Regions from separate parts of the Chryseobacterium sp. FW101-FHT12H09 genome, predicted to be linked through region 3. Evidence: riboswitches for the same ligand, from Rfam matches in the RefSeq annotation. Region 3 holds a riboswitch; each other region holds the start of a gene.
The links. Region 3 has a riboswitch for S-adenosylmethionine ahead of AC3WRL_RS09305 (SusC/RagA family TonB-linked outer membrane protein). Riboswitches for the same ligand answer to the same signal wherever they lie in the genome.
Positions count from the first base shown of each region.

Region 1: linked by a shared signal. The riboswitch ahead of AC3WRL_RS06140 (TonB-dependent receptor plug domain-containing protein) and the one ahead of AC3WRL_RS09305 (SusC/RagA family TonB-linked outer membrane protein) in region 3 are both predicted to bind S-adenosylmethionine.
Region 2: linked by a shared signal. The riboswitch ahead of AC3WRL_RS10030 (alpha/beta fold hydrolase) and the one ahead of AC3WRL_RS09305 (SusC/RagA family TonB-linked outer membrane protein) in region 3 are both predicted to bind S-adenosylmethionine.

Region 1 covers NZ_JBYTCP010000002.1:96,863-107,782, reverse strand. The annotation lists gene thiH (2-iminoacetate synthase ThiH) at 1-548, shown strand, start outside; gene AC3WRL_RS06150 (HesA/MoeB/ThiF family protein) at 560-1,270, shown strand; gene AC3WRL_RS06145 (TonB-dependent receptor domain-containing protein) at 1,430-3,652, opposite strand; SAM-I-IV-variant riboswitch at 3,853-3,952, shown strand; gene AC3WRL_RS06140 (TonB-dependent receptor plug domain-containing protein) at 4,259-7,003, shown strand; gene AC3WRL_RS06135 (aconitate hydratase) at 7,076-9,343, opposite strand; gene AC3WRL_RS06130 (bifunctional aconitate hydratase 2/2-methylisocitrate dehydratase) at 9,660-10,920, opposite strand, start outside.
Region 2 covers NZ_JBYTCP010000002.1:924,781-935,700, forward strand. The annotation lists gene AC3WRL_RS10025 (MGH1-like glycoside hydrolase domain-containing protein) at 75-2,681, opposite strand; SAM riboswitch class I at 2,867-2,976, shown strand; gene AC3WRL_RS10030 (alpha/beta fold hydrolase) at 3,041-4,015, shown strand; gene AC3WRL_RS10035 (ACT domain-containing protein) at 4,043-5,581, shown strand; gene AC3WRL_RS10040 (O-succinylhomoserine sulfhydrylase) at 5,699-6,859, shown strand; gene AC3WRL_RS10045 (homocysteine S-methyltransferase family protein) at 6,896-7,918, shown strand; gene metH (methionine synthase) at 7,980-10,640, shown strand; gene metF (methylenetetrahydrofolate reductase [NAD(P)H]) at 10,647-10,920, shown strand, end outside.
Region 3 covers NZ_JBYTCP010000002.1:771,128-782,047, forward strand. The annotation lists gene AC3WRL_RS09270 (putative porin) at 1-291, shown strand, start outside; gene bshC (bacillithiol biosynthesis cysteine-adding enzyme BshC) at 307-1,893, shown strand; gene AC3WRL_RS09280 (LysM peptidoglycan-binding domain-containing protein) at 1,932-3,881, shown strand; gene fabD (ACP S-malonyltransferase) at 3,950-4,825, shown strand; gene AC3WRL_RS09290 (GYDIA family GHMP kinase) at 4,836-5,741, shown strand; gene pckA (phosphoenolpyruvate carboxykinase (ATP)) at 5,869-7,485, shown strand; gene AC3WRL_RS09300 (type II 3-dehydroquinate dehydratase) at 7,562-7,966, opposite strand; SAM riboswitch class I at 8,210-8,306, shown strand; gene AC3WRL_RS09305 (SusC/RagA family TonB-linked outer membrane protein) at 8,390-10,920, shown strand, end outside.

The DNA.
Region 1 (10,920 bases), 670 kb from region 3:
AACAATACCATCCCAAAGGAAAAAAATCTAATTTTCATTTTCGTTTGGATACCCCTGACAGAATTGGAAGAGCTGGAATTCATAAGATGGGCTTAGGAGTTTTACTTGGATTGGAAGACTGGCGGGTAGATAGTTTGTTTAATGCAATGCACATTGACTATCTGCAAAAACAATATTGGAAAAGTAAACTCTCAGTGTCTTTTCCAAGACTAAGACCCGCAGAAGGAATCATAGAACCCAATTTTATCATGGAGGATAAAGATCTGTTACAGCTTATCTGTGCATATAGGATTTGGAATGAAGATATTGAAATATCTATTTCTACCAGGGAAAATGAGAGTTTTAGAAATCATATTGTCTCATTAGGTGCTACAGCAATGAGTGCCGGTTCAAAAACAAATCCAGGTGGTTATGCGGTCGATAAACAGTCTCTGGAACAATTTGAAACCAGTGATGAAAGAAGTATGCACGTGATTAAGAATATGATTAAAGGAGCGGGATATGATCCGGTAATGAAAGATTGGGACTCCGTATATAGTGGTTTTTAAAAAAGATGATCATGAATAGTGAAGAGATGTTTTCAAGATATAGCCGGCAAATATTTATTAATGAAATAGGTGTTGCAGGCCAGCGAAAAATAATCAATGCAAAAGTACTTGTTGTTGGTGCTGGAGGACTTGGAAGTCCGGTTATTCAGTATTTGGCTGCTGCAGGGGTTGGAACATTGGGAATCGCAGATTTTGACGTCGTAGAATTACATAATCTAAACCGACAGATTATTCATAGTGAAAACAGTGTAGGAACGTCAAAGGTAAAAAGCGCAGTCGAGTTTGTTGAGAGTCTCAATCATCATGTAAATGCCATTCCTATTGAAGAGAAAATAGATCAATCCAATATTGAAAAAATAATTTCTGAATATGATCTTGTAGTAGATGGATCAGATAACTTTGCCACTCGATATTTAATTAATGATACCTGTGTAACATTAGAAAAATCTTTGGTATATGGAAGTATACTTGGGTTTTCTGGCCAGGTTGCAATATTTAATTATAAAGAGAGCAAAAATTTAAGAGATCTTTTTCCTGAACCTCCTTTTGATGAAGACCTTAATGACTGTGACAGCCTTGGTGTCCTGGGATCATTGCCAGGAATTGTTGGAAGCATGATGGCGCATCTGACTTTAAAAATAATAACAGATTTACCTTTAAATCTAAATCAACTAACTCTTATCGATACTTTAGAATGGCGATTTCAAACCATTAATTTTTAAATTATATTGTTTTAAATAAGAGAGGCAGTAAGAATATTCTTACTGCCTCCTTTTTTATTTTAATACTTAGTATAGATTTCTCCTTTGTTGAAATGACAGACAACATTGAGCACGAGTGTACAAATTAACAAATCAACGATTTTGCAATTTCACGAAGTTTTATTTATTGTCCTGTTGCATTACTCCGCCGTTGTCCTCTTTTTTAGTACTGTTTAAGATATTAGGGTCTTCCTTAGCTAATTTATTCTTAGTTGGAATTTTATAATTAATAGAGATCCCGAAGTTTCTTGTATCATATTTCGTTCTTAGCGTAACAGCTTCGCCATTTGGTGGATTAGAACGTACCTGCATTACCTGCCCATTGAAGATATCATTGGCAAAAACAGAGACTGTAAGGCGATTATCCAAAAACTTTTTAGTTAAGGTAATATCAACCGTGTTGCTGAATGGTTTCTCTGCAGTAAAGTAGAAATAGCCTGCCTTTGGAGTCAGATAACTATAATTAGCCGTCAGCTTTATTTGCTTAGGTAAAATTAACTGAGTCATCACATTGAAAATCCAAAATCCTCTATTGTTTAAATTATCAATTTCATGTTTTTGGTATCCGGCGTAGATATACATAAAGTTAATCTTATCAGGGTTAAAATCAAACTTCATGATCTCACTCATAGGCTTACTGAAAATCATAAATGGTACAGGAAGGCCTATATTGAAATTATGAATCCTCATACTGGAGATATTCACCTGTTCGTTGAAGAGATTCTTACCATCTTTTCTGATAATCTGAGCCACCTGATTCTTTGCTGAACTTACACTATATCCAATAAATGCATAATCAAAAGCAGAAAGCTTTACTTCATAGTTATCAAAAATTGTTGGCTGTAGATTAGGGTTACCTGTAACCTGAGTGTTTGGCCCTTGGAATGTTGTGTTGTTTGGGTTAAGCGCAGAAATACTTGGCAAACTGATCTTCTTGTTATAGTTAGCAGAAAGAGAAACCTGATTCATCAGGCTGTATTGTACGCTTGCATTAGGAAATAATTTGAACTTGTTAAAAGGAAGTAAGTCTTTCTGAACAACTGCCCCTTTGCTATCAATGACTCTCGTTATTCCGGAAATGTCATAGTTCTCAGCACGCGATCCTAACGTAAAATCGAATTTTTTCAATTTTGCCTGAAACTCTAAGTAAGTAGATGCTGTTTGCCTTTGGTAATCCAGATTGGTCAACCCTCTGCTTTGAGTGTCGAAGTTTTGCTTTTCATATAATCCTCCAAAACTTACTTTTCCACCATCAAGAATTTTAATTGGCTGGGAATAATCAATTTTGAAATTGGCTATTTTCATGTCAGATTCGTTGTTTAGTAAGATGCCATCTGAAAATCTCGGGAAAGTCTCATCAGGATTAATATAAGTGATATCCCTAAAGACATTATTCTGATCAAACTTACTGGTAGATTTAGTATATCCGAATTGGAAATCTAGTTTCTGAGATTTATCACTAAAGCGTTTCTGATAAGTCACAACAGCTTCCTGTCTTAAGTTGTTTGTATAGGCAGCATCAAATGCATGAAAATTACCCTCTCTTATGCTATCTTTGATTGGAATATATGGTAGATCGGCAAAACCATTGCTGTCAGTATAGTTGCTATTTCTATTGTGATAAATGTCGTAGTTTAATAATAATCTGTCCTGGCCTAAATCAAATGTTAATCCTGACTTTGCAAAATAGCCACGACCAACCCTATCCGTATTACTTAGTAATAAGTCATTTTGATTCGAGTTTAGCATACTTTCACGATAATTCTGACCAAAATTCAATTGCCATCCGAAATATTTATTTCGGGCATTTAAATTTAAAGAATTAGTGGTTCTATTTCTGAATTTACCATAATTGCTAAAAGAATAGTTTCCTGAATAGGTTGCTGTTAGGTATTTATTAGCATTTTTATTCGTAATGATATTCATGATTGCACCCCCTGAAGTTGCTGGAAATTCAGCTCCAGGTTGTGTAATGACTTCAATCCTGTCTACCGAATTAGCTGGCATTCCTTCCAGAAAAGAATTAAGTTCATTGGACGTAATATTCAAGGGACGCCCATTAAGATAGACATCAAGTATTTTTCCCTGATACATCATTCCTGCAATATCTGTTGAAACAAGCCCTGGAAGTTTTTTGATTCCTTCTAATACATTCCCGTTATTAAGCTGAGGTTGCTCAGAGAAATCGAAAATTGTTCGGTCTGCTTTCTGTTCAACGGCTTTTTTAGTTTTGGTCATTACAACCTCTTCAATTTGCTTTTCCTTTACCTGATTATTGGTCTTTTCCTGTGCATGTATAACTGTAATACCTAGAAAAGATAAAACGAGTATAATTTTTTTCATAATGTTTTTTTACTACTACTTGGTTAGACGCGTAAAAGTAAATTTTGTTACAAGAATCTTTTCTTGTATCATATGATATTTCCCTAAATGTGCCAAGAATACATTAAATTATAGACTCTAAGGACTTGGATTGATTTTGCGATTAATGTAATTTTTCCGTGAATTATTTTTTTATTTGCAAAATAGTTATATCTTTGCCCCATAATTATCAAGAATCTCATAGATGGGATAGCAACCTGCAAAACAAGCAAGGTGCTGAAATAGATAAGCCGACTCAGTTTCGGAAAAAATGTTTACTCTATTCTTCCCATCTTATAATTTTTGTTTTAAAGTATAAATCAATGTTTAAGAACACGGGAAATGACACCACAATGAATTTGACTTTTTGTCTACCGGATACTGAAGCGAAGCTTCAGTATTCCCATCAATATGCATATCATTATTTGATGTGTATGTGTTGCTGTTCTTAGTTTTCTATAGTTTCTATTAACTAATAAATCCGTTTATCGTTTCCGTAATAGCCTTGTATCCCAGGGTTACGGAATTTCTATTGCTTAAAAGTTTTAAGCAGATAATCATTAATACAAAAAATTAAAAATAAAACACATGCGCAATTTTAAACACAGAAGTATTATTACTTCAGCCACCCTTATTTCGACATTTTATTATGCTCAATCGGATACTTTGAAATCTAAAAAAATTGATGAGGTGGTTCTACTTGGATCCAGAGGATCTGGTAGATCACTAACAGATACACCCGTTCCGGTAGATGTTATTAATATCTCAAAAATATTGAAACAAAGCCCTGTCAACAATATCAGTCAGGCCTTAAACTATATAGTCCCTTCTTTTTCTTCTACATCACATACTGTGAATGATGGAACCGATTTTGTCGATCCGGCACAACTAAGAGGGTTAGGACCGGATCAGGTTTTAGTCTTACTTAATGGAAAAAGAAGACACCAATCTTCACTGATTAACGTTACCCTTACACCTGGAAGAGGTTCTGTAGGAACAGACCTTAATGCTATTCCTGCTTTTGCATTGGATAAAATCGAAGTATTAAGAGACGGTGCTTCTGCACAATATGGTTCCGATGCGATTGCCGGAGTTGTCAATTTAGGTCTTAAAAAGAGATTAGGTTTTTCCGGTCAACTATTTTTGGGTGGATATGCTTCACCTGTTACCAATAATTTTTCGGGAGGCTTGGATGGAGAAACCATTTCCTTAGATCTTAATTATGGTTTTAAATTGGGGAAACAAGGTTTTTTTAATATTACCACATCAACGCAATATCGGGATCCTTATTCAAGAGCAGGGGTGAGAAATGGTGATATTTACAATGCCTATAATGCCATTAACTATAGAGCAGCACAAGATGGAGTGGACATTGATGGATTGTATAAAAATATTGGTAATACACTTAATAACCAACATATTATCAATGCGATCAAGCAATATGCAACAAAAGTAAATTACTTTTCATCTAGTTTACAGTCGCAAATTTCAAATGCAAATAGTATTTCAACATTACAGGGATTACTGGGTGGAGACGTTACTAATGATGAACTTGCTTACAGAGGATTGGAACGAAAAGATTTCAGTATCAGAGCTGGACAATCGAAACTGCAGTCGGCACAGGTGTACTATAATTCAGAAGTTCCTATTAATGATGACTGGAAAGTTTATTCTTTTGGTGGTTATAGCTACAGGTTAGGAAATGCGGGTGGTTTTTTCCGTTTACCAAATACGGAAAGGAATATCAATTTTATTACCCCTAACGGATATTTACCACAGATTGAAGCAACCATTAATGACTATTCTTATGCAGCTGGAATTAAAGGAAAATTGAATGGCTGGAATGTAGACCTAAGCAATACTTTTGGTAAAAACATATTCAATTTCGGAGTAGTAAATACTTTTAATTCTTCCCTGGTTAATAACTCTCCAAGAAGTTTTGATGCCGGAGGTTTAGAGTTTTTACAGAACACACTTAATCTTGATTTCTCAAAAAAATATGACGTACTACATGGGCTAAACATAGCTTTAGGAGGAGAGTACCGTTACGAAAATTATAAAGTGAATGTGGGTAAAGAAAACTCTTATGCTTCTTATGATATTTTTGGAAATGTAGTCACAGTCAATACTCCTAAAAATGAGTTGGTAACCGATTTTTTTGGAAATACCAGACCTGCCGGTTCACAGGTATTTCCGGGTTTCAGCCCTGATAATGCAGTTTCTGGTAATAGAAATAGTGTTGCGGGATATTTGGATGTTGAACTGGAGCCAACTGATTGGTGGTTGGTAGAAGGAGCATTACGATATGAGAATTATTCAGATTTTGGATCAACATTCAATTATAAATTTGCGACCAATGTAAAATTGGTTGATAATTTCAATTGGAGAGGTGCTGTATCTACAGGGTTTAGAGCACCATCATTGGCTCAGATTTATTATAGTTCAACATCTACGTTGATTCAGCAGGGACAGACTACACAGGTGGGAACCTTTAGAAATAATTCTGAAGCGGCACAGGCTTTGGGAATTCCAAAATTGAAACAGGAAACATCACAATCTTATAGCACAGGCGTTACATGGAAAGTTCCAAAATTGAATCTTACCCTAACAGCGGATGTTTATTATATTAAGATTAAAGACAGGGTAGTATTGACGGATTTATTTTCCCGTCCGGAAGGCACCTTTACCCCGGGATCTGACCAAGCTGTTCTTCAAAATGCTTTTGATCTTGCCAGGGCTAGCGCTGCTAATTTCTTTGCTAATGCAGTTGATTCACAAACAAAAGGGCTTGATCTTACTATTTCACAGACCACGAGATTAGGTTCTGGAATTAGCCTGGAAAACTATTTTGGTTTCAATCTTAATCAGACCAAAAGGATTGGTGAGATCCATGCGTCTCCCAAGTTAGTAAGTCAAATTGATAGTTATTTTTCAGAGCCTAACAGAGTGTATTTTGAAGAAGCAGTTCCTCGTGTAAAAGCTACTCTTTCGAATGCTCTAAAATTTTCTGCCTTTAATGTTCTGGTAAGAAATTCTTTCTTTGGTAAGGTAACAGATGCTGATGTTTTGGATGCTAACTTTGATGGAGTTGTAGGTAAACAGGAACATTTTGTATTGAATAATCGCTTTGTAACCGATCTTTCTGTTGGATATGATTTTAATAAAAATGTTTCAGCAACAATAGGAAGTAATAATATATTCAATGTTATGCCTTCTAAAAATCCTCTTATCAATTCTTTAACTGCAGATAATCAGTTTGTTTATTCGAGACAGGTTTCCCAATATGGTATTGGTGGGAGATTTTTATTCGCAAGAGTTGAATTTAAATTTTAATAATATAATCCAAACTGGAAAAGAAAAAGCCTCGCATTTGCGAGGCTTTAATTATATAGAACTAAAATTTATTTAGTTTTCCTGTTTCTTGATAAGGTTTAGCGCAGAACCTGCTTTGAACCAGTCAATTTGTTGAGCATTGTACGTATGGTTTGCCATAATAATGTCTTTTGTTCCATCAGCATGTACAAATTCTAGTGTAAGCTGTTTTTCTGGGGCAAACTGATCAAGATCTAAGAAGTTAACAGTATCATCTTCTAAGATTTTATCATAATCAGCTTCATTAGCAAATGTTAACCCTAACATACCTTGTTTTTTAAGATTCGTTTCGTGGATTCGTGCAAATGATTTTACCAATACTGCTTTTACACCAAGATGTCTTGGTTCCATTGCGGCATGCTCTCTTGATGAACCTTCACCATAATTTTGATCTCCTACTACAATCGTAGGAATTCCAGCAGCTTTATAAGCTCTCTGTACAGCAGGAACTTCTCCAAATTCACCTGTTAATTCATTTTTAACATGATTCGTTTCCATGTTGTAAGCATTGACAGCTCCAATCAACATGTTATTTGAAATGTTATCAAGGTGACCTCTATATTTCAACCATGGCCCAGCCATAGAAATATGGTCGGTTGTACATTTTCCGAAAGCTTTAATTAGAATTTTAGCTCCGGTAATGTTTTTACCATCCCAAGCTGGGAATTCTTCCAGCAATTGAAGTCTATCAGATGTAGGGCTTACCTTTACTACTACTGACGAACCATCTTCAGATGGAGCCTGGTAACCGTTGTCATCTACAGCAAATCCTTTAGCCGGTAATTCAGATCCTTTTGGCTCGTCAAGTCTTACCTGATCACCGTTTTCTGCAGTTAATGTATCTGTAATAGGGTTAAAGTCTAATCTTCCTGAAATTGCTACTGCTGCTACCATTTCTGGAGAAGCTACGAAAGCATGAGTATTTGGATTACCATCTGCTCTCTTTGCAAAGTTTCTGTTGAAAGAGTGGATGATTGAGTTTTTCTCTCCTTTATCAGCACCTTCTCTGTCCCATTGTCCGATACAAGGCCCACAAGCGTTCGTAAAGATTCTCGTGTTTTCAAATTTTCTGAAAGAATCTAAGAAACCATCTCTTTCTGCTGTGAATTTCACTTGCTCGGATCCAGGGTTGATTCCTAAGATTGCTTTTGGTTTTACTCCTTTTGCTACCGCATCTTCAACGATAGAAGCAGCTCTTGATAAATCTTCGTAAGAAGAGTTGGTACAAGAACCGATAAGAGCCCATTCAACTTCTAATGGCCATCCGTTAGCTTCAGCTTTAGCTCTGAATTCAGAAACCGGAGTTGCTAAATCTGGAGTAAAAGGTCCGTTTAAGTGAGGTGCCAGTTCTGAAAGGTTAATTTCGATTACTTGGTCAAAATATTGTTCAGGGTTTGCATATACTTCAGCATCACCAGTTAGGTGTTCTGCAATTTTGTCAGCCGCATCTACTACATCTTGTCTTCCTGTTGCTGCCAAGTATCTTCTCATTGAATCATCATATCCGAAAGTAGAAGTAGTCGCTCCGATTTCAGCACCCATGTTACAGATGGTTCCTTTACCTGTTGCTGAAAGTGATTCTGCTCCTTCTCCGAAATATTCTACGATACATCCTGTTCCCCCTTTTACGGTAAGGATTCCTGCCACTTTTAAGATCACATCTTTTGCAGAAGTCCAGCCACTCATTTTACCGGTTAACTTGATACCAATCAATTTAGGCATTTTAAGTTCCCAAGCCATTCCTGCCATTACGTCTACCGCATCAGCACCACCTACTCCGATGGCTACCATACCAAGGCCTCCTGCATTTACCGTATGAGAGTCCGTACCGATCATCATACCTCCAGGGAAAGCATAGTTCTCCAATACAACCTGGTGAATGATACCAGCTCCCGGCTTCCAAAAGCCAATTCCATATTTATCACAAACGGAACTCAGGAAATTGAAAACTTCAGAGTTTTTGTTGATACCTTCCTGTAAATCTGATTCTGCACCTACTCTTGCCTGGATCAGGTGATCGGCATGAGCAGTTGAAGGAACAGCCACTTTAGCTTTTCCAGCCTGCATGAATTGTAAAAGTGCCATCTGCGCTGTTGCATCCTGCATGGCTACTCTGTCTGGAGCGAAATCTACATAAGAATTTCCCCTTTCATGTGCTTGTGTTGCATTTCCTTCCCAAAGGTGGGTGTATAATATTTTTTCAGATAGCGTAAGAGGTTTTGCCACGATTTGTCTTGCCGCAGCAATTCTCTCGGGGTAGCGCTCGTACACCTTTTTAATCATATCAATGTCGAAAGTCATATCTATTTTAATTTTTCTTTTTCAATAATTTTTTCCGGACTTTAATTTAAAATTAGGAGCAGAAATTCCTCAAATGTACTCATCAAATTCTATTCCTACCATCTAAAAATGGTATAAATAAGATGAATCATTAATATTTTTAATACCTATCAAGTTAAGGAAAAAATAATTTTTGAGCCGTTGACATAGGTTAAAATAATTCTACTGACTCTTAAATGGAAAGGTTCTAAATAAAAAAAGAAAGATTTCAAATCCAATGGATTAAAATCTTTCTTATATAATGTAAAACAGTCTTTTGACTTGTCATTTAATGCTGTTAATGACCAACCTGAACCAGTTCTTTAATAGGGGGTACAAACTTAGTCAGGTCAATGCCCTCAACTGCAGCTTTATATTCGTCTATGTTAGGAATTCTTCCAATGATAGCAGATAGAACAACAACCGGAGTTGATGCAAGTAGAGATTCTCCTTTTTTACGCTCAGAATCTTCAACTACTCTTCCTTGGAAAAGACGGGTAGAAGTCGCCAATACAGTATCTCCTTTAGCCGCTTTTTCCTGATTACCCATACAAAGGTTACATCCGGGGCGTTCAAGATACATCATGTTTTTATATTCAACACGAGCCTCGCCTTTAGGAGTATTATCATCAAATTCGAAGCCAGAGTATTTTTCTAAAAACTCCCAGTCTCCTTCTGCTTTTAATTCATCGATGATGTTGTATGTTGGTGCAGCTACAACAAGTGGAGCATTAAACTCAACTTTGCCTTGCTGTCTTTCAATATTTTTAAGCATTTGAGAAACAATTTTCAAATCTCCTTTGTGAACCATACAAGATCCAACAAAACCAAGATCTACTTTTTTCTCTCCTCCATAAAAAGAAAGCGCTCTGATCGTATCATGGGTGTATCGTTTAGAAACATCATCATTGTTTACATCAGGATCGGCAATCATTGGTTCTATAATCACATCAAGATCAACAACCACTTCAGCATAATACTTAGCATTTGCATCTGGAGTTAGAGCCGGTTTTTCACCTGATCTGATTTCAGCGATTCTCTTGTCAGCTTTGTTAATTAATCCCTGAAGAACCTGATTATGATTATCCATGCCTTTGTCAATCATGATCTGGATTCTGCCTTTTGCAATTTCCAATGATTCAATTAGGGTGCTATCTTCAGAAATATTGATAGAAGCTTTTGCCTTCATTTCGGCAGTCCAGTCTGTAAATGTGAATGCCTGGTCAGCAGGAAGCGTTCCAATGTGAACCTCGATGATTCTTCCCTGGAATACATTCTCTCCTCCAAACTGTTTAAGCATTTGAGCCTGTGTTGCATGAACCACATCACGGAAATCCATATGCTCCTTCATGTTTCCTTTGAAGGTTACCTTAACAGATTCGGGAATTGGCATAGATGCCTCACCTGTAGCGAGTGCAAGAGCAACTGTTCCTGAATCTGCTCCAAAAGCAACACCTTTGGACATTCTTGTGTGTGAGTCACCACCAATAATGATCGCCCACTCATCGATTGTTATATCATTAAGAACTTTGTGAATTACGTCTGTCATAGCGTGATAC
Region 2 (10,920 bases), 150 kb from region 3:
GAGGAACGGCAGGGATTGGTGTCTAACTAAAAAAAATACTCCTTTTTGAAAAGAAGTATTTTAGGTGTTTTATCTTATCTTGGTTTCATAAGTTTGGCTACAGTAGCGGTCCAGCCTGTTTGATGTGATGCACCAACTCCACGACCATTGTCACCATGGAAATATTCATAAAAAGTGATATAGTCCTTAAAATGCTCATCATAATTAAACTTATTATTTCCACCATTAAAAGCCCTTTGCCCCTGTTCATCTTTTAAAAATATCGAGCAAAGTCTATTGCTGATATTCTGGGCCACTTCTTCAAGGTTTCTTTTGTCTCCACTTCCCGTTGGTAGTTCCACTTTTAAGCTATTGCCATAATAGAAATGAAATCGCTGAAGACTTTCTACGATTAGAAAATTAATCGGAAACCAAATGGGTCCTCTCCAGTTACTATTTCCTCCGAACATCCTGCTGTCACTTTCTGCCGGTGTATAATAAACAACGTTTTCAGTACCATGAACGGAGAATATAAAAGGATTTTCTTCATATACTTTTGACATCGCCCTGATTCCATAGGAACTTAAAAACTCTTTTTCATCGAGCATTCTGGTAAGAACTTTTGATAATCTGTTTTTGCGTAAAATGCTCATTAAGTGCTTTCTTCCGTGGCCTTCTTCATCCCAATGAGAAACTAATTTTGTAAGTTCTGGTTTGTTTTTAAGAACCCATTCCATTCTTATTTTAAAGTTAGGCATTTTTTCCAGTAACCCGTGATCGATGATCTCTACAGCGAATAGTGGAATAAGCCCAACAATACTTCTCAAGCGAAGGGTTACACTTTCACCATCACCTAATTGGAGTACATCATAGAAAAATCCATCCTCTTCATTCCATAATCCTTCCTTGCCATCACCCATATTTTCCATAGCTTCTGCAATATAAAGATAATGTTCAAAGAATTTAATGGCCATATCCTCATATACCTGGTAATATTGAGCCAGCTCCATAGCTATTCTCATCATATTCAAGGCATACATTGCCATCCAGCTCGTACCGTCTGCCTGTTCCAGATGTTCGCCATCTTTGAGTTCCATATTTCGGTCGAATGCACCAATATTATCGAGTCCCAAGAAACCGCCACCAAAAATATTCTTACCATTTTTATCCTTACGGTTCACCCACCATGTAAAATTCAGAAGTAATTTCTGGAAAACTTTTTCAAGGAACAACAAGTCTGGTTTGCCATTTGTTTTTTCATCAATTTTAAAAACCCTGAAACAAGACCATGCGTGAACAGGTGGATTTACATCACTGAGGTTCCATTCATAAGCAGGAAGCTGCCCGTTGGGGTGCATATACCATTCCTTTGTTAATAGAAGAAGTTGGTTTTTTGCAAATTGTGCGTCGATCAATGCATAAGGAACGCAATGGAAGGCCAGATCCCAGGTTGCATACCAAGGGTATTCCCATTTATCAGGCATGGAAATTATATCCTTATTATGCATATGATTCCACTCTGTATTTCTTACGTAGTTATAGAAATCCCGTGGTGCATCAAAATTGGGGTCTCCTTTTAGCCATTTTCCAACGTTGTAGTGGTAAAACTGTTTGTTCCAAAGTAATCCTGCGAAAGCCTGCCTTTGAACATTTCTTTCATCCTCATTGGTTACATCGTGCTGAACTTCATTATAGAATTCATTTGCTTCGGCAATTCGGGTATTGAAGATTTCTTCAAACTGGTAAAAAGGCTCATCCGTATCTTCGGGTGATAATCTGAAATCAAAAGTTTTTGACTGGCCACCGCCAATTATTTCATCGATGATAAAAGAAGCTTTTGATCCTCTTTTTTCAGGATTGATACTATTACTTTTATGAATGATATAATCATTTATTCCATCTTTGAAATAGGTGTTTTCAATAAATGGGACTCCATATAATTTCCGTGTATTTGTTTCATTATCACAAAAGGCACTTCTTGCATTTGTATTTCTTGAATAAAACTTTTTAATAGAAACACTGTCGTGATTGATATCAATACAGCCTTCATTTGAAGCATTCAACATGCCTTTATAAGTATTGTAACCCCATTTCCAGTTATTTCTGAACCATGCGGTTGGAGCTACGACTATAGGTGCATCCTGTTGGCTTCTGTTATGGATAGAAACCCGTACCAGAATGTCATTGGTTTCTGCCTTGCAATATTCAATAAAAATGTCAAAATATTCATTATTATCAAAAATTCCTGTATCAATAATTTCATATTCAGCCTCTTTTTTGCTGCGTCTTCCATTTTCAGAAACCAGATGGTCATAAGGAAATTCATTGATGGGATACTTGTATACCATCTTCATATAGCTATGTGTAGGAGTGTTGTCCAGGTAGTAAAAGATTTCTTTGATATCTTCCCCATGATTTCCCTGAGGGTTGCTCAATCCAAAAAAACGTTCTTTTACCATTTTATCTTTCTTGTTCCAGAACGAAAGAGCAAAGCAAAAAAGCTGTTTGGTGTCGGATATTCCTGCAATTCCTTCTTCCCCCCATCGATAAGAATAACTTTCAGCTTTGTCGTGGTTTGTAAAGTTCCAGGCATTGCCATTAGGGCTATAATCTTCACGAACATTACCCCATTGTCTATTGCTTACATAAGGGCCCCAACTTTTCCAGTTGATATCTTGTAATCTTTGTTTTTCTGCGGTCATAAATCATCATTTTCACTACGAAGTTAATTTTTTTGAAAAATAATTCCAATTTTTTCTATCTGAATAATTCTTAACATATCCTTGTAACTCTTATAATTAGAGGGTTTTTGAGAAAAAAAATTTTTTTTGTAAAAATTTAAAATAAAATGAACTATCTTTGCAGCTCGATCATTCAAATATTGAAAATGTTATCAAGAAAGGTTGAGGGATTAGACCCTATGAAACCTTAGCAACCCTTTGTGCAAGCGAAGAAGGTGCTACGTTCTACCAAATATTTATTTTGGACAGATAACTTACTGAAGTTCTTCAGCCATTTCTCGTGGCATTTTCAATTGTGTTATAAGTAATATATAATAGAATTGAAAACAGAACTAAAACATATTAATCTTTCGTATCAAACCTATTCCGGAAAGGAATACCATATCCCGTTGAGTTATCAGCTCTTCGGGAAAGAATTGTTTACTGCACCCATTATTTTAATTAACCACGCTTTAACAGGAAACTCAAATGTTTCAGGGAAAAATGGTTGGTGGAAGCAGTTAGTGGGAGAAGGAGAAGTTATTGATATTAATTCTTATACCGTTCTGTGTTTTAATATTCCAGGAAACGGTTATGATCATTTTTTAATTGATGAGTATGAGGACTTTACACCTTCAGATATTGCAAATATATTTTTAAAGGGTCTTGAGTTTTTAAATATTAAAAATTTGTACGCCATCATTGGAGGCTCTCTTGGAGGGGGAATAGGCTGGGAAATGTTGGTGAAAAATCCACAACTGGCTGAAATATTCATTCCTATTGCCTGTGATTTTAAAACACACGATTGGCTTCATGCTCAGTGTTTGGTTCAGAAGTTTTTATTGAACGGAAATGATGAACCATTACAAAAAGCCAGAATTCATGCGATGTTGTGTTACAGGACTCCACAATCTTTAAACGACAGATTTCAAAATAAATACAATACAGAAAAACAAAAGCTTGAATCAGAAGATTGGCTTGTTTATCATGGAAAGGCTCTTAATGAAAGATTTAGTTTGAAATCTTACAAGCTAATGAATCATTTACTTATGAACATCAACGCTGAAGAAAATAGGTTGGAGAAAATTCAGGCACGAATGCACTTGATCTCCGTTGATACAGATCTATTCTTTCCTGCTTCAGAAATCCGGATGTGTTTTGAAAAACTGACAGGCAAAAAAGAGAATGTTTCTTATCACGAGATCACCTCAATACATGGGCACGATGCCTTCCTAATGGAATATAAACAATTAAATAATATCATTAAAAACATCTTGTTACAGACTGAAATTAAGCGAACACAAAATTTCCTGTAGCAACACTAAACAATAAAGAATGAACAGATGAAAAATGCTAACGAAATAAAATTTTTAAAAAATAGATCAATTATCAAATTTGAGGGTGAAGATTTCCTGGGAGAAATCGGTATTGATGGAAGAATTTTTAAAGCACTTACTTTAGCACGGATTAGTGTTGGAGTAATTTCACAACAGGCTATTGAAAACGGATTATCAATTCTGGTTCACGAAGATGATTCTGAAAAGGCTGTAAATTGTCTGATTGATGAATTTGAATCAGAAAGAAAATCCGGGAAAGTTTCTCAGATCTACAGTATTAACAATGTTTCTGTCTTAGGTTTTGTAGCTGAGGACCTTAATAAAGTACTTGCAGAGTTGGCTAGAAATAATGTATTCCCATTACTTCTCAATCAAATAGCAAGCGAAAAAAGAGTAAATATCGTAGTAACCTCTTCACAAGACGAAAAAACTAAAAATATCATCGAATCTGAAATATCAAAAAAACCTAAAACAGTTCATCTGGCAATAATAGGACATGGAAATGTTGGAAAAACTCTAATTGATCAGGTTTTACAATCTTCAGAAGAAATCAAAAGACGAAAAAAAATTGACCTTAAAGTAGTAGCAGTTGCGAACTCAAGGAAAATAGCATTCAATAAAAAAGGTTTCGACAGTAACTGGAATGATGAGGTTTTAATAGCGGAAAGCCCTTCAAATGTTGATGAGCTAATTAATTTTTCAAGAGAAAATCAATTGGAAAATTTAATAGTAGTTGATAATACGGCAAGTAAGGACTTTGTTAAAAACTATCATGCCTTGGCAGAAAATGGATTTGATCTAGTTTCTTCGAATAAAATATTCAATACACTACCTATTGAAGAATATCGTAAACTAAGATATACGTTGAATAAAAACAACAGACGTTATCTTTATGAAACTAATGTAGGAGCTGGTTTACCTTTGATTGATACGATAAAATTATTACACCTTTCAGGAGAAAATATTACAAGAATAAAAGGGGTATTCTCCGGTTCTTTAAGTTATATTTTCAATAATTTCTCTATTAGAAATGATAAGTTTTCAACAGTTATAGGGGAGGCAATGGAAAAAGGTTTTACTGAACCAGATCCTCGTGAAGATCTTTCTGGAAATGATGTAGCAAGAAAACTTTTGATTTTAGCCAGAGAACTTGATCTTATTAATGAATTCAGTGATATAAATATTCAGAACCTAATCCCTGAAGACCTTCTTTCGATCGGGAAAAACGAATTCATCTCCAGACTGGAAGAATTGGATACTGAATATCAGAATATCAAAGATGGTCAGGCTTCGGATCATGTATTACGTTACGTAGGTGATTTACATGGTGATTTACAAAAGGAAAAGGGGCAGCTTGATGTGAAATTGATTTCTGTTCCTGCTACCTCGGCTTTAGGCCAGCTAAAAGGTTCAGATTCCATTTTTGAGATCTACACGGAAAGTTATGGTGAGAATCCGATTGTGATTATGGGTGCAGGAGCAGGAGCGCAAGTAACTGCAAGAGGGGTTTTCGGAGATATTTTAAGAGTAAGCGAAACTAAATAAATTAATGTACGAATGTAGCAGTATAACAATGTATCAATAACTACCCGGAAAAGAAGAATTGCTTTATTGGTAAACTGTTACATTGATAAATTGTTACATTATTAGAATTAAAACTATATGGAAAATTTTGAAACATTTGCAATAAGAACTCAGACAGAAAGAACTCAGTTTGATGAACATTCGACGCCTTTATATCTTACATCAAGTTTTATTTTTCAGGATGCTGAAGATATGAGAGCGAGTTTTGCAGAAGAAAAACCAAAAAACTTATACAGCAGATTCTCCAATCCGAACGTTACGGAATTCACAGATAAGATAGTAAAAATGGAAGGTGCAGAAGCGGGATATGCTTTTGCAACAGGTATGGCGGCCATTTATTCGACTTTTGCAACATTGTTGGATGCGGGAGATCATATCGTAAGTTGTCAATCTGTTTTCGGATCTACACATACTTTATTTACCAAGTATTTTCCGAAATGGAATATTGAAACAACCTATTTCAAAGCAGAAGATGCAGAAGATGTTGAAAAATTAATTAAGCCTAATACAAAGATTTTATATCTGGAGACTCCAACAAATCCAGCCATTGAAATTTTAGATTTAGATTTTTTTGGAAAGATTGCTAAAAAACATAATCTTATCTTTATTGTAGATAATTGTTTTGCAACACCTTACCTTCAGCAACCTATCAAGTATGGTGCTGATGTTGTCGTTCATTCGGCAACAAAATTAATTGATGGACAGGGACGTGTTTTAGGAGGAGTAGCAGTAGGAAGAGAAGACCTGATAAGAGAGATCTATCTTTTTGCAAGAAATACAGGACCTGCAATGTCTCCTTTTAATGCGTGGGTTTTATCTAAAAGTTTGGAAACATTGGCGATCCGAGTAGAAAAGCATTGTGAAAATGCTCTGAAAGTTGCTGAGTTTTTAGAAAACCATCCAAATGTGGAATTGGTGAAATACCCATTTTTACCTTCTCATCCGAGTTATGAAGTGGCAAAAAAACAAATGAAGTTAGGAGGTAATATTGTTGCTTTTGAAATAAAAGGAGGAATAGAGGGTGGAAGAAAGTTTTTAGATAAAATAAAAATGTGTTCACTTTCCGCAAACCTTGGAGATACAAGAACAATTGTTACGCATCCGGCCTCTACGACTCATTCGAAGTTAACGGATGAAGAGAGAAATGAAGTCGGAATTACAGCAGGTCTCGTTCGTTGTTCAGTAGGGTTGGAAAATGTAGAAGATGTGATTGCGGATCTACAACAGGCCTTAGATTAATTCAATAGAATAATAGGTTTTAACCAAAATTTACAAATGAGAAACTCAGAACAATTATATAAAGCGCTTTCACAAAGAATTTTAATTCTTGATGGAGCTATGGGGACAATGCTTCAACGATATAAGTTTGAAGAAGAGGATTATCGTGGCGAACGATTCAAAGATTATCCGCATTTAGTAAAAGGAAATAATGATCTACTTTCTCTTACACAGCCATATGCTATAGAAGAGGTTCATAAAAAATACCTGGAGGCCGGAGCAGATATCATCGAAACCAATACATTTTCAGGAACGACGATTGCAATGGCAGATTATCATATGGAAGATTTGGTATATGAACTAAATTATGAGTCCGCAAAGATTGCAAGAAGAGCGTGTGATGAATTCACAGCAATTAATCCTGATAAACCCAGATTTGTTGCAGGATCAATTGGACCAACCAACAGAACGGCTAGCTTAAGCCCGGATGTTAATGATCCCGGATACCGCGCCATTACATTTGATGAGTTGAGAATTGCCTATAAGCAACAATCTGAGGCTCTATTAGATGGTGGATCTGATATTTTATTGGTGGAAACTATTTTCGATACACTCAATGCAAAGGCGGCTTTATTTGCGATTGATGAAATCCAGGACGAACGAGGGATAAAAATTCCAATTATGGTGTCTGGAACTATTACAGATGCCTCAGGAAGAACGTTGAGCGGACAGACCGCAGAAGCCTTTTTAATTTCTGTGTCGCACTTAAATCTACTAAGTGTCGGTTTCAACTGTGCACTGGGAGCTAACCAATTGACACCTTATTTGGAAACCCTGGCTCATAATTCAGATTTTTATGTTTCAGCCTACCCTAATGCAGGTTTGCCTAATGCTTTCGGTAAATATGATGAGACTCCTGAATTTATGGCAGAACAGATAAGAGAATATGTAGAAAAAGGATTGATCAATATTATTGGTGGATGTTGTGGGACAACACCTGAACATATCAAGGCTATTGCAGATTTGGTTAATAAATATGAACCACGAAAGGTTAATAAATATAACAATGTATCTATCTAACAATTTATCAGTAATTAATCCATTGCTGAATTGTCAGATTTATAAATTGGTAAATTAAAATATGAAATATTTAAGATTGTCGGGCCTCGAGCCTCTTATCATAACACCGGAAAGTAATTTCATCAACGTTGGTGAAAGAACTAATGTTGCGGGTTCTAAAAAATTCTTAAGATTAATTAAAGAAGAGAAATTCTCTGAAGCATTAGATATTGCCCGCCACCAGGTGGAAGGGGGTGCACAGATTCTTGATGTTAATTTTGATGATGGATTAATTGATGGAAAAGCTTCCATGATCAAATTTCTTAACCTTATAGGCTCAGAGCCTGATATTGCAAGAATCCCAATTATGGTGGATTCTTCCAAATGGGAGATCTTAGAAGCAGGGCTACAGGTTGTGCAGGGGAAATGTGTAGTTAATTCTATTAGCTTAAAAGGGGGAGAAGAAGAGTTTGTTAAACAGGCTAAAGCAATTAAAAGATATGGAGCTGCTGTTATTGTCATGGCCTTTGATGAAGATGGACAGGCGGATACTTTAGATCGTAGGATAGAGATTTCAAAACGGTCTTATGATATTCTGGTTAATCGGATCGGCTTTCCCGCTGAAGATATTATTTTTGATTTAAATATTTTCCCTGTGGCAACAGGAATGGATGAGCACAGAAGAAATGCGCTGGACTTTATTGATGCCACAAGATGGGTAAGACAGAATCTTCCTTATGCTTCTGTAAGCGGTGGGGTAAGTAATGTTTCATTCTCTTTCCGTGGAAATGATACGGTGAGAGAAGCTATGCATTCTGTTTTCTTATACCACGCTATTCAAGCAGGAATGAATATGGGAATTGTAAACCCTGCAATGCTTGAGGTCTATGATGAGATCAACAAAGAGCTGTTGGGATTAGTAGAAGATGTTATTCTTGATAAAAGAGAAGATGCAACAGAAAGGCTTCTTGATTATTCAGAAAGAAATAAATCGGTCAAAAAAGAAAAAGTTGAGGAGTTAGAGTGGAGAACAAGGCCGTTACAAGATAGGATTACCCATTCTTTAGTAAAAGGAATTGACCGTTTTATTGAGGAAGATGTAGAGGAAGCCAGGAAAGCGGCAGCAAAGCCATTACATGTTATTGAAATCAATCTGATGACAGGAATGGGAGTGGTAGGAGATCTGTTTGGAAGTGGAAAAATGTTCTTGCCTCAGGTGGTGAAATCTGCGCGGGTAATGAAAAAAGCAGTTGCTTATTTACAGCCTTATATTGAAGCAGAAAAAGACGGGTCGAGACCTGCGAATGGTAAAATATTAATGGCTACCGTTAAAGGCGATGTTCATGATATCGGAAAAAATATTGTAAGTGTTGTTTTAGGCTGTAATAATTATGAAATTGTAGATCTGGGAGTGATGGTTCCTGCCGAAAAGATTATTCAGACTGCCATCGAACAAAAAGTGGATGTAATTGGATTAAGTGGATTGATTACGCCGAGCTTGGATGAAATGGTATATATCGCTTCAGAATTGGAAAGACAGAATCTTAACTTTCCTTTGTTGATCGGAGGAGCAACGACTTCCAAGGCACATACGGCTGTAAAAATTGATTTAAAATATAAAAATGCTGTAGTCCATGTTAATGATGCTTCCAGAGCAGTGAATGTTGTAAGTTCTTTATTAGGAGATCGAAATAAAGAATACGTTCATGATCTAAAAGATGAATACTCAGACTTCCGTGAAAAATTCCTAAACAGACAGGTTGATAAAGACTATGTATCGATACAGGATGCCCGAAAAAATCATTTTAAAATAGATTGGGAAAACGAGGATATTTTTATACCCAATAATGTGGGAATACAAATTTTCCAGGATCAGGATCTCAATGAATTGGTCCCATTTATCGATTGGTCGCCTTTCTTCAGAAGCTGGGATCTGCATGGTAAGTATCCTAATATTTTTGAGGATGAGGTTGTTGGGGCTCAAGCTAAAGAATTATTCAAAGATGCTCAGGTTATTTTGAAAAAAATTCTTGATGAAAAACTCCTGACGGCAAAGGCCATATTCGGCGTTTTTAAAGCTAATGCTAACGAAACGGATGATATTATAATTTTTGATGAAAACGATCAGGAACAGGTTAAGTTTTTAACCTTAAGACAACAACTTCAAAAATCAAAAGGAAAAGAATATCTGGCATTAAGCGATTTTATTGCTCCTAAAAGTTCTGGAAAAACTGATTATATGGGAGCTTTCTGTGTTACTACAGGTTTTGGAACAGATGAATTATCATCGGAATATGAAAAAGCTAATGACGATTATAATGCAATTATGGTAAAAGCTCTTGCAGACAGATTTGCTGAGGCTTATGCCGAATTCTTACACAAAAAGGTAAGAACCGAATATTGGGGATATGCTAATCAGGAAGAATTAAGTAATGAAGATTTAATTGCAGAAAAATATAAGGGAGTTCGTCCTGCTCCGGGATATCCTGCATGCCCGGATCATTTAGAAAAGAAAACAATTTGGGATCTTCTAAAAGTAGAGGAAAATATAGGCGTATACCTTACCGAAAGTTTGGCAATGTTTCCAACGGCCTCCGTTTCAGGATATTATTTTGGAAGCCCACATGCAAAATATTTTGGGTTAGGAAAAATCACAGAAGATCAAGTAAAAGATTATGCTGCAAGAAGAGGTTGTAGCATTCAGGAAGCCAAAAAATGGCTGTCACCTAATTTAGCAGATTAATTAAACATGAAGATTACAGAACACATAAAAAATGCAAATGGAAAGGCTTTATTTTCTTTAGAAGTTGTTCCGCCGCAAAAAGGGATTGGTATTGAAGACCTCTATACCAATATAGATCCATTGATGGAATTTAAACCGCCTTTTATTGACGTAACGACTTCGCGGGAAGAATATATTTACCTTGATAAGGGAAATGGACTGGTTGAACGGAAAATAACAAGAATGCGTCCTGGAACTTTGGGTATATGTTCTGCAATCCAGCATAAATATAATGTAGATA
Region 3 (10,920 bases):
GCTGCTGAAATACAGGCAGGTTTGAAAGTTTATTATTTCTCGAAGTTTGCTTCAAGAGAATATTTTCCAATACTTAATGAATACATTTTACCAAGAGCTGATTCATTTTCAATTGGAGGGCAGCCCATTGCCGATATTTACATTAATATGAAAGTGAAAAAAATGTTCTTCTTTGTTGAAGGACAGCAAATTGGCACTCTCATATCATCTAATAAAGCCTATGCATTTCCACATTATCCGGTTTATGACTTCAGATTGAACCTTGGAATTGTTTGGTATTTGTTCAACTAAAAAGCTAAATTACAGTTGAAAACAATTAATAAAATATCATTTAATGATATAGAAAACATACCTCAATTAATAAAAGATTTTTTAGATCAGAAAATTGAGGGCTTTGAGGAAAGTACATTTTCTTTAGAACATTTTACAAAACAGATTCATCTGAAACAAGAATCTTTTACATCAGAACAGAGGGATGTACTCTTTAATGTGCTTGAACAACAACTTTCAAACCTTAAGCTTTCGACTAGGCAAAAGGAAAACCTGGAAAATTTAAAACTTCCGGATACATTTACAATTACAACAGGACATCAATTAAACTTATTTTCAGGGCCTGTTTTTTTTGTCTATAAAATTTTACAGACTATTAAAACCTGTTCTTACTTAAAAGTTCATTTTCCGGATTTTAATTTTGTTCCCGTTTATTGGATGGCTTCAGAAGATCATGATTTTGCTGAGATCAATCATTTTAAAACGGAAAATAACTACTACGAGATTAATGAAAAGTCAGGTGGACCCGTTGGAAGAATCGAAGTAAGTGATACATTTTTCATTTCTGAATTTGAAAAGGAATTCAAAGATTCTGTTTTTGGGACGGAACTTATTTTAATGCTTAAAGAAGCATATAAGGTTGGAAATACACTTACTGACGCCATTAAAATTTTGGTCAACAGACTTTTCTCTGACTTTGGATTACTGATCATTGATGGAGATTCTAAGGAATTGAAAAATCAGATAAAAGATATTTTCAAAGATGAGATTCTTAATTCCAGTTTGTATAATGTATCAAAAGAAAAAGTGAACTTTCTGACTGGGAAGTATGGAAAGGTTCAGGTGAATCCTCGGGAAATCAATCTCTTTTACTTTTCAGAAACTAGAGATAGGATCGACTTTGATGGAAACAAATACATTATTATTGATAAAGGTCTTCAATTTAGCAGGGAAGAGATTTTAAATGAGTTAGAAGATTCTCCTGAGAGATTTAGCCCAAATGCATTGATGAGACCAGTATATCAGGAAAAGGTATTGCCTAATTTAGCATATATAGGAGGTAATGCTGAAATCATGTATTGGTTGGAATTAAAGGATTATTTTGATACGATTAACATTCCATTTCCCATTCTTATTCCGAGAAATTCAATGCTTTTTCTTCAAGATAAAACCCTAAAGAAAATAGATAAATTAAATCTGAAAATTGATGATTTTTTCCAGAATTTCGCTACTATAACCAATGGAAAGATTTTGGATGACAGTGCTGTTGTTAAAGTATTAGAAGAAAAGGAAAGTCTTTTGATTAATAGTTTTTCCGATTTAAGAGCTATTGCTGAAACGACTGAGAGGTCTTTTGGAAATATGGTTAAGGCAGAAGAGGTAAGACAGCTTAAATCTTTTAAAAGGATGAAAAAACGTCTTCTACATGCCGAAAAAATAAAACAAAATGAATTACTTGAAAGGCTGGAAAATTTATTTTTAGATGTACATCCTTCTAAAACCTGGCAGGAAAGAGTTTATAATTTTAGTGTATTTTTTGCGGATTATGGATATTCATGGCTTGAAACTTGTTTAGAAGAAATGGTGGTTCAAGAATCAAAATTAATAATTGTTGCCATTTAATTTTAAAGGAGTATTTTTGTAAATTATAAGTATCTACTATGATAAAAAGGTTTTTTATTCTATCCAGTTTATGTATGGTTTTGGGTGTTTCTGCTCAACAATCACATACCGTAGTTAAAGGAGATAATCCTTATAATATTGCTAGAAAATATGGCATAACTGTAGATGAACTGCTGAAACTAAATCCAAAATTTAAAGAAGGCAAACTGGCTATTGGTGATGTGCTTACGGTTAAGTCCGATAAAAGTTCTGTAAAAAGTCCTGCAAGTACTATTACTAAAGCTGCCGTTGTAGAAAAGGCTAAACCGACTTCTCAGACTGGAAAAATCATTTTGCAGCCAAAACAAACTATTTATGGGATTACAAAGCAATACCGTATTTCTGAAACTGATTTAAGAAAATTGAATCCGGAATTGGATTCACATATGAAAATTGGCGATGAAATTACTCTGCCTTTTGATAGTATTAAGAAATATGGTGGTGACCAACAGCCGGTAGTAGCTTCTAAGCCAACTGAAAAACCTGTTGATGTAATCGCTATAAATAATGCATCAGACGAAGAAAGTTATACGATTCAGTCAAAAGATAATTACTATAGAATTACAAAACAGTTTGGAATCAGCCAACAAGAACTGTATACTTTAAATCCTGGATTGGAAGAAAAAGGATTAAAACCTGGTGAGGTTATTAAGGTCAAGAAATCAAATACGACTGCTGTTGTTTCTGAGCCAGTGAATACCAAAGCTAAAATTGATTCAGGAAACGAAAAATCATCAACGAATTCATCCAATACAAATACAGTTTTGGCAGATGAATATGTAACATATACCGTTCAACAAGGTGATACTGTTTTCTCTATTGTTAACAAATATGGGATATCCATTGATGAATTAATTGCTTTAAACCCAGATTTATCACATGGATTAAAAACAGGGATGGTTTTAAAAATAAAAAAACTTGACCCTGCTTACATAAAGAAAAGTGGAGATGCATTAAGTGTTGTGTTAATGCTTCCTTTCGGATATAGCACAAACGAGACTCAATACAGAACCATGGCAATTGATTTCCTTACAGGGGCGAAATTAGCTATTGAAAGAAATGCCAGAACCGGACAAAAACTTGATATAAAAATTGTGGATTCCGGAAATGAAGCTTCATTTAGAAACTCATTAACTCAAATCAATCCTAATAATACAGATTTGATCATCGGCCCATTCTTTAAATCCAATGTTATTGACGTACTGGATTTTACCAAAACCCAAAAAATTCCTATTGTAGCTCCATTTGCTAACTCTCCTGAGCTGTATAATTATAGTAATTTGGTTATTATTGAAACGAATGATCAGACCTATGCTGATAAGATCGTAGATGAAGTGAAGGCAGTATATTCCGATCAAAAGATATATATAGTTGCTGATGGTAAAAAAGATAACGCCAATTATATTAAGGCAGGTCTTGAAAAGGCGGTTAAAAATCCAAATGTGATGATTGTAGGTTCTCCTGCAGAAATCAAAGCGGATCAAAATATGATGACCGGACAATCAGCGCCGGTAATTGCAATTTTAGCCAGTGATAATGATGGTACCGGGGAAGCTTTTTCAAATAAAATAATTGCATTGTCAAAAGAAGTGCAGGGAGTAAAAGCTTTCAGTATGTATTATGTCCCAAGTTTTGAGAAAAAAGTTGACGAGCTTAGTCAGGTTAATCTGGTTTATCTAATGGATAGAAAGATCAATACAGATGGAAGTTTTGAAAAGGAAATCCTTGCAGCCTATAAAAGTAAATATTGTAAGACTCCTCCAAGATATGCAATCATTGGGTTCGATGTTGTAAATGATATGTTAACAAGAGAGAACAAAAAAGGAGAAATCTTTAAACAAATGAATAAAATTCAGACCCAGCTTGCGACTAAGTTTGAGTTTGTAAAGTCCAAAGCTAATGGTGCTTATGTAAATACAGGCTATCGTGTGATTCGATTGGTTCCTTAGAGAAGAGGATTGCATTAAGGAAATTCTTAATATTATATTTATATTTGCATAATATTTTAAATTAATAGATGAAAGCACTTGTATTTCCTGGGCAGGGTTCTCAATTCGTTGGGATGGGAAAAGAATTATATGATTCTCGAAAAGACATAAAGGACTTGATGGAATCTGCCAATGAAATTTTAGGTTTTGATATTCTCTCCCTTATGTTTAATGGGGCGGATGAGGATCTTAAAAAAACTGAGGTTACACAACCTTCTATTTTTATACATTCAGTAGCTGCTCTAAAAGCAGTAAACGGTCTTGGTGCTGAAATGGTGGCAGGTCATTCTTTAGGTGAATTTTCAGCACTTGTTGCTAATGGAGTTTTATCTTTTGATGATGGACTTAAGTTAGTTTCTGAAAGAGCAAAAGCAATGCAGGAAGCTTGTGATGCAAATCCAAGTTCTATGGCTGCAATTTTGGGATTAGAAGATGCTAAAGTTGAAGATATCTGTGCTCAGATTAACGGAATTGTTGTTCCGGCAAATTATAACTGTCCTGGACAATTAGTGATTTCCGGAGAAACAGCAGCTGTAGAAGAGGCTTGTATAAAATTAAAAGAGGCAGGTGCTAAAAGAGCGTTATTATTACCTGTAAATGGTGCTTTCCATTCTCCATTGATGCAGCCGGCACAAGAGAAATTAGCTGCTGCAATTGAGCTTACCAAATTTAGAAAAGCAACTATTCCGGTTTATCAGAATATTACAACAACAGCGGTTACTAACCCTGACGAAATTAAACAAAACTTGATTGCACAACTAACAGGTCCTGTAAAGTGGACGCAATCTGTTCAGAATATGATTAAAGATGGTGCTTCTAACTTCGTAGAAGTTGGACCAGGAAAGACGCTTCAAGGATTGATCAAAAAGATTGATGGTTCTGTAGACGTTGCTTCTGCAATCTAAACAAAATAATATGGGCGAGATATTTTCACCAGGAAAGCTGATGCTGACTTCAGAATATTTCGCAATAGATGGAGCTCTTGTCCTAGCGGTACCAACCAAACTAGGACAAGAGTTTTTTTTTGATGAAAAAAATGATCGGAAGTCATTAATTTTCTGGAAAGCCTATCATCAGAATAAACTTTGGTTAGAAGCTGTCATTGATTATAAAGAGTGGCAGATCCTGGATACCAATATTCCTATAAGTGCGGAGTTTATTGTAAAAACTTTAAAGAATGTACAACAATTTTCAAATAGCAAACTTGCTGGAACAGATTCCTATTATTTAAAAACAAATCTTCAGTTTCCTTCCGATTTTGGATTGGGAAGCAGTTCTACCTTAATGAATAATCTTTCCGAGTGGGCAGGAATAAATGCTTTTCAGTTAAATACCATGAGCTTAGGCGGAAGTGGTTATGATATCGCTGTTGCAAAAGAGAAATCTGCAGTTCTTTACCAAAACAAACCCGAAATACACTATAAAAAGGTAACCTTCAATCCTGTTTTCAAAGATGAATTGATCTTTATTCATTTAAATCAGAAACAAGACAGTAGAGAGGCTATTAATCTTTATAAATCTAAAGTAAAATCTGATGAATTAATCGAAGAGTTCTCAAATCTTACAAAAGAAATTTTATTGTGCAATAAATTGGATAATTTTTCACGATTAATGGAGATTCACGAACAAAAAATTTCTCACTTTCTGAACATGCCAACAGTTAAGGATCGGCTTTTTGAAGACTGTCCCTTTTTTGTAAAAAGTTTGGGCGCATGGGGAGGTGATTTTGTGATGAGTGCCAAATTCAGGGGCTTTAAGGACTATTTTCGGGGAAAAGGTTTTAATACTATTTTTGATTGGGATAATATAATTAACTCATAAACAACAATTTACAACTCTTCATTTTTCTTTGTCATTCTGACTTATATCATTATATTTAACCACCTTTAACAATAAATTAATATTTAATTTTGTTGGACTAAAAAAAGAAATAGAAAATATAAGTAAAATGAAACACGCTAAAATCATCCAGGATTTACAAAAATTAGGGATTAAAGGAGACTATGAAGTAATATATAATCCTTCTTATGAGGAATTATTTCAAGCAGAAGTTTCTCCCGAAAATCAGGGTTTTGAAAGAGCTGAACTTACGGAATCTGGTGCAGTATCAGTAAAAACGGGAATTTTTACAGGCCGTTCTCCTAAAGACAGATATATTGTTCAGGATGATGTTACAAGAGACACAATTTTCTGGGATGGTAAAGTGAATTTACCTACAACAGCAGAAATCTTTCAGTCTTGTAAAGAATTAGTGCTAAACCAACTTTCTTCTTCTAAGAAAATTTATGTTGTAGATGCTTTTTGTGGAACAAATGCTGATACAAGACTTAAAGTAAGATTCATTGTAGAAGTTGCATGGCAGGCGCATTTCGTTACTAATATGTTCATCCGTCCATCTCATTTTGAGCTGGAAAACTTTGGAGAGCCGGATTTCACTGTAGTGAATGGGTCTAAAACAACTAATCCAAACTGGGAGGCTCAGGGATTAAATTCTGAGAACTTTGTAATGTTCAACCTTACTGAAAAACTTCAGATCATTGGTGGAACATGGTATGGAGGAGAAATGAAAAAAGGAATGTTTGCTATGATGAATTATTATCTTCCTTTGAAAGGTATGGCATCAATGCACTGTTCTGCAAATGTAGGTGAAGAAGGAGATGTTGCCTTATTCTTTGGTCTTTCCGGAACAGGAAAAACGACTTTATCTGCAGATCCTAAAAGATATCTGATTGGTGATGACGAACACGGTTGGGATAATAATGGAGTATTCAATTACGAAGGTGGTTGCTATGCTAAAGTAATTGATTTATCAGAAGAAAAAGAACCGGATATTTTCAGAGCGATTAAGAGAGATGCACTTTTAGAAAATGTTGTTGTTCATAATGGGGTTTCTGATTATACAGATGGTTCAATCACGGAAAATACAAGAGTTTCTTACCCGATTTATCATATCAACAAAATTGTTTTGCCTTCTAAGGCCGGACATGCAAAAAAGATAGTTTATCTTTCTGCTGATGCGTTCGGAGTATTACCTCCGGTTTCTATATTGGATGAAAACCAAGCTCAGTATCACTTCCTGTGTGGATACACTTCTAAATTAGCTGGAACTGAAAGAGGAATTACTTCTCCAGAACCATCGTTCTCACCTGCATTTGGTGAGGCATTCTTAACATTACACCCAACTATGTATTCTAAAACACTGATTGGTAAAATGAAAGAACACGGTGCAAAAGCTTATTTGGTAAATACAGGTTGGAATGGTACTGGTAAAAGAATTTCTTTAAAAGATACAAGAGCCATTATTGATGCGATCATTGATGGGTCTATCGAAAATGCTCCTAAGACGAGAATTCCAATTATGAATTTAGAGATTCCTACTTCTTTACCAAATGTTACGGAAGGTATTCTAGATCCTAGAAATACGTATAATGATGCAACTGAATGGGAAGAAAAAGCAAAAGATCTAGCTTCAAGATACATTAAAAACTTCGAACAGTATTGTAATACTGAAGAGGGGAAAAAGCTTATTGCTTCAGGTCCGCAATTACAGGAACAAACAATTTAAGACAAACCATCTTAATATAAAATTAAAGCCTCATCATTGATGAGGCTTTTTTATTTTTTTCTTTTGTGACCAAAAATTAGAAGCTCAACAGCGCTAATCTGTAACCTTGTAAGCCAAAGCCTGATAATACCGCATCAGTATATGCAGCAGTCACAGACTTCTGACGAAACTCTTCTCTTTTATAAATGTTGCTGATATGGACTTCAATTTTAGGCTTTTGAATGTTTTTTAAACAATCAGCTATAGCATAAGAATAGTGGGTAAAAGCTCCCGGATTTATTACTAAAGCATCAAAATTATCTTCCTGAAGTCTGTTGATCAGTTCACCTTCAATGTTAGATTGATAATAGTTCAGCTCTTGAGTAGGAAATTCCGATCTTAATTTATCTAAATATTCCGCCATTGAAATTGTTCCGTAAATTTCCGGTTCTCTCGTTCCTAGCAAATTAAGATTTGGACCGTTTACAATTAAAATTTTCATACTATAAAATTAAAAAGTTTTTTTGATTAGCATTTATATTTCTGTCTTTTATTTCAATAAGGTGGATTACATTATTTTTAATGATATTTCTCATGTTTGAAAATTTAACATTTTTTCTAAAGCTCTATTGATAGGCAGTTTATGTAAAAATTTAGTTAATTTTTGAGAAATTTTAATAAAAAATTTAATAGTCTACTTGTTTTATAGACTAATTGTTTTTAGATTTGCACCCATATTTCGATCGGCTTATAAAGAAAGATGGAGGGAACTGACCCTGTGAAATCTTAACAACCTGCATAATGCAAGGTGTTACATTCAGCCTTTTAAGGGAAAATAAGCATTAGGTTAATCAAATTTATTGATGCCCTTTGCTGTATTTTCCGCAAAGGGTTATTTTTTAATATTTCATAAATAAAATTGATTATGGTTAGTAAAAATTTATTTAAGGCTAAAATTTGGATTCCACCAAGTGCTTTGTTTTTCTTAGGAATTATGAGTGTGAATGGTCAGGAAGCAAAGCCTAAAAAAGATACACTTCGGGAAAAAGATATTGATGAAGTTGTCGTAGTTGCTTACGGTAAAGCAAAAAAAACAAGTTATACAGGTTCTGTAGCAACAATCTCAAGTGAAAAGATTAATAACAGACCAGTTACTAATATTACCAAGGCACTGGAAGGGCAAGTGGCAGGACTGCAGGCAGTAAGTTCCTCCGGACAACCTGGAGCCACAGCAACGATACGTATCAGAGGGATCGGATCTATCAGTGCTTCAAGCAATCCTTTATTTGTTGTAGATGGAATTCCTTTTGATGGAAACATTAATTCTATCAGTCCAAACGATATTGAGTCTATCAGTGTTTTGAAAGATGCTACAGCGAGTTCTTTATATGGATCACGAGGGGCAAATGGTGTTATAATAGTAACAACAAAATCCGGAAAAAAAGGCGAGCCTCGAATCAACTTTAATATGAGCCAGGGTTTTTCCAGCAGAGCAGTAAAAGATTATGAGCAGGTAAATACAGATCAGTATTTTCAATTGTATTGGGAAGCTTTGAGGAATGGATATCAATCAACTCAGATATCTTCACAACAGGCAGCACAGATGGCTACAAACAATTTGGTGAACGAATTGGGAATTAATCCTTATGGACCAAATTATGCTCAGCCAGTAGGAACCGATGGAAAGCTTTTACCTGGAGCTAAGGCTTTATGGAATGATGACTGGCGGGATATTCTTCAGAGAGTAGCTTCAAGAAATCAAGTCGATCTTGATTTCAGCGGTGGAAATGAGAAAGGGAATTACTTTTTTTCATTAGGGTATTTGGATGATAAAGGAATTGCCATTGGTTCTGGTTTTAAAAAATACAGCACCAGATTAAAAATTAATAATGAAGTCAAAAAATGGTTAACTATTGGTGCTAATTTAAGTTATACCAATAGTCTTCAGGAAGCTCCACCTTCTTCAGATTCAAGAACAGATAATATCATTAATGCAGCAAGAGTAATTCCTTCTTTTTATCCATATTATGAAAGAAATCCGGATGGAAGTTACATACTGGATGCCAATGGAAACAATATCTATGACTTTGGAAAATACAGACCAACAAGTGCTTTGCAGAATCAAAATGCTGCGGCAACTTTACCTTTAGATAAAAACGAAAACAGAGAAGATAATTTTTCAGGAAAAGGATTTTTAGACTTTACTTTTTTACCAGAGTTAAAATTTAAATCAAGCTTCTCAGTTGACCTGGTCAATTATAATGGACATTATTATTCTAATCCATTGTTGGGCGAGGGGAGTGAAATAGGTGGTTCTGTAACGAAAACAAATTCGAGAACCCTATCTTATACAACCAGTAATATTTTGACCTATGATAAAAAATTCAACCAGCACCATTTCAATATTCTGGCAGGGCAGGAATTTTATCATTATGAATATCAAACAATATCTGGAAACAGAAGTCAGTTTTCTCTGCCTTATTATTATGAGCCGGATGCAGCTGCCCTGTTGGGAGGATTCAGTGGGAATAGTGATAAATTAGGTCTACTGAGTTTTTTAGGTAAAGCAGAATATGATTTTAAAAACACTTACTTTATTTCAGGGTCTGTAAGAGCGGATGGTTCTTCAAGATTTTCACCTGAAAATAGATGGGGAACTTTCTGGTCTGTGGGAGGTTCATGGAAAGCCTCAAATGAAAGTTTTATTAAGAATTTGAATTTCTTTAATCAGCTTACTCTTCGTGCAAGTTACGGAGGTCAGGGAAATGATAAATTAAGTACATATTATGCTTATCAGAGTTTATATGCATTTTACAATAATCTTGGTGAAGGAGGAACTGTAGCAAGCAGACTTCCAACTCCGAATTTAAAATGGGAGACAAATCTCAATTTAAATGTAGGATTAGAGTTTGCAATACTTAACAATAGAGTTAAAGGGAATGTAGAGTATTTCCAACGCCAGAGTAAGGATCTTTTATTTGACAGACCATTAGCTCCTTCTCTTGGTTTTACCGGGTATTCTGCCAATATTGGTGAATTGAAAAATACAGGGTTTGAATTCTCATTATTTACTACACCTGTTAAAACAGATGATTTCCAGTGGGACGTTGATCTTAATTTAACCACTCTGAAAAATAAAATCACAAAACTTCCAAAAGGATCTATTGTTACAGGAACCAAATTATTACAGGTTGGAGGTTCAGTCTATGATTTCTTTATTCCTGAATGGGTGGGTGTTGATCCAGGCAATGGGTCTCCTTTATGGAAATACATCTACCAGGATGCGAATGGAAATACAGTGGAAGGGACAACCTCAGAGTATGCAAAAGCTACAAAAACCTTACAAGGGTCTTCTTTACCTAAGTTTTCCGGTGGATTGACCACAAGCATAACCTATAAAAACTTTGATTTTTCAGGATTGGTAACCTTCAGTGTTGGAGGTAAGATCCTTGATAC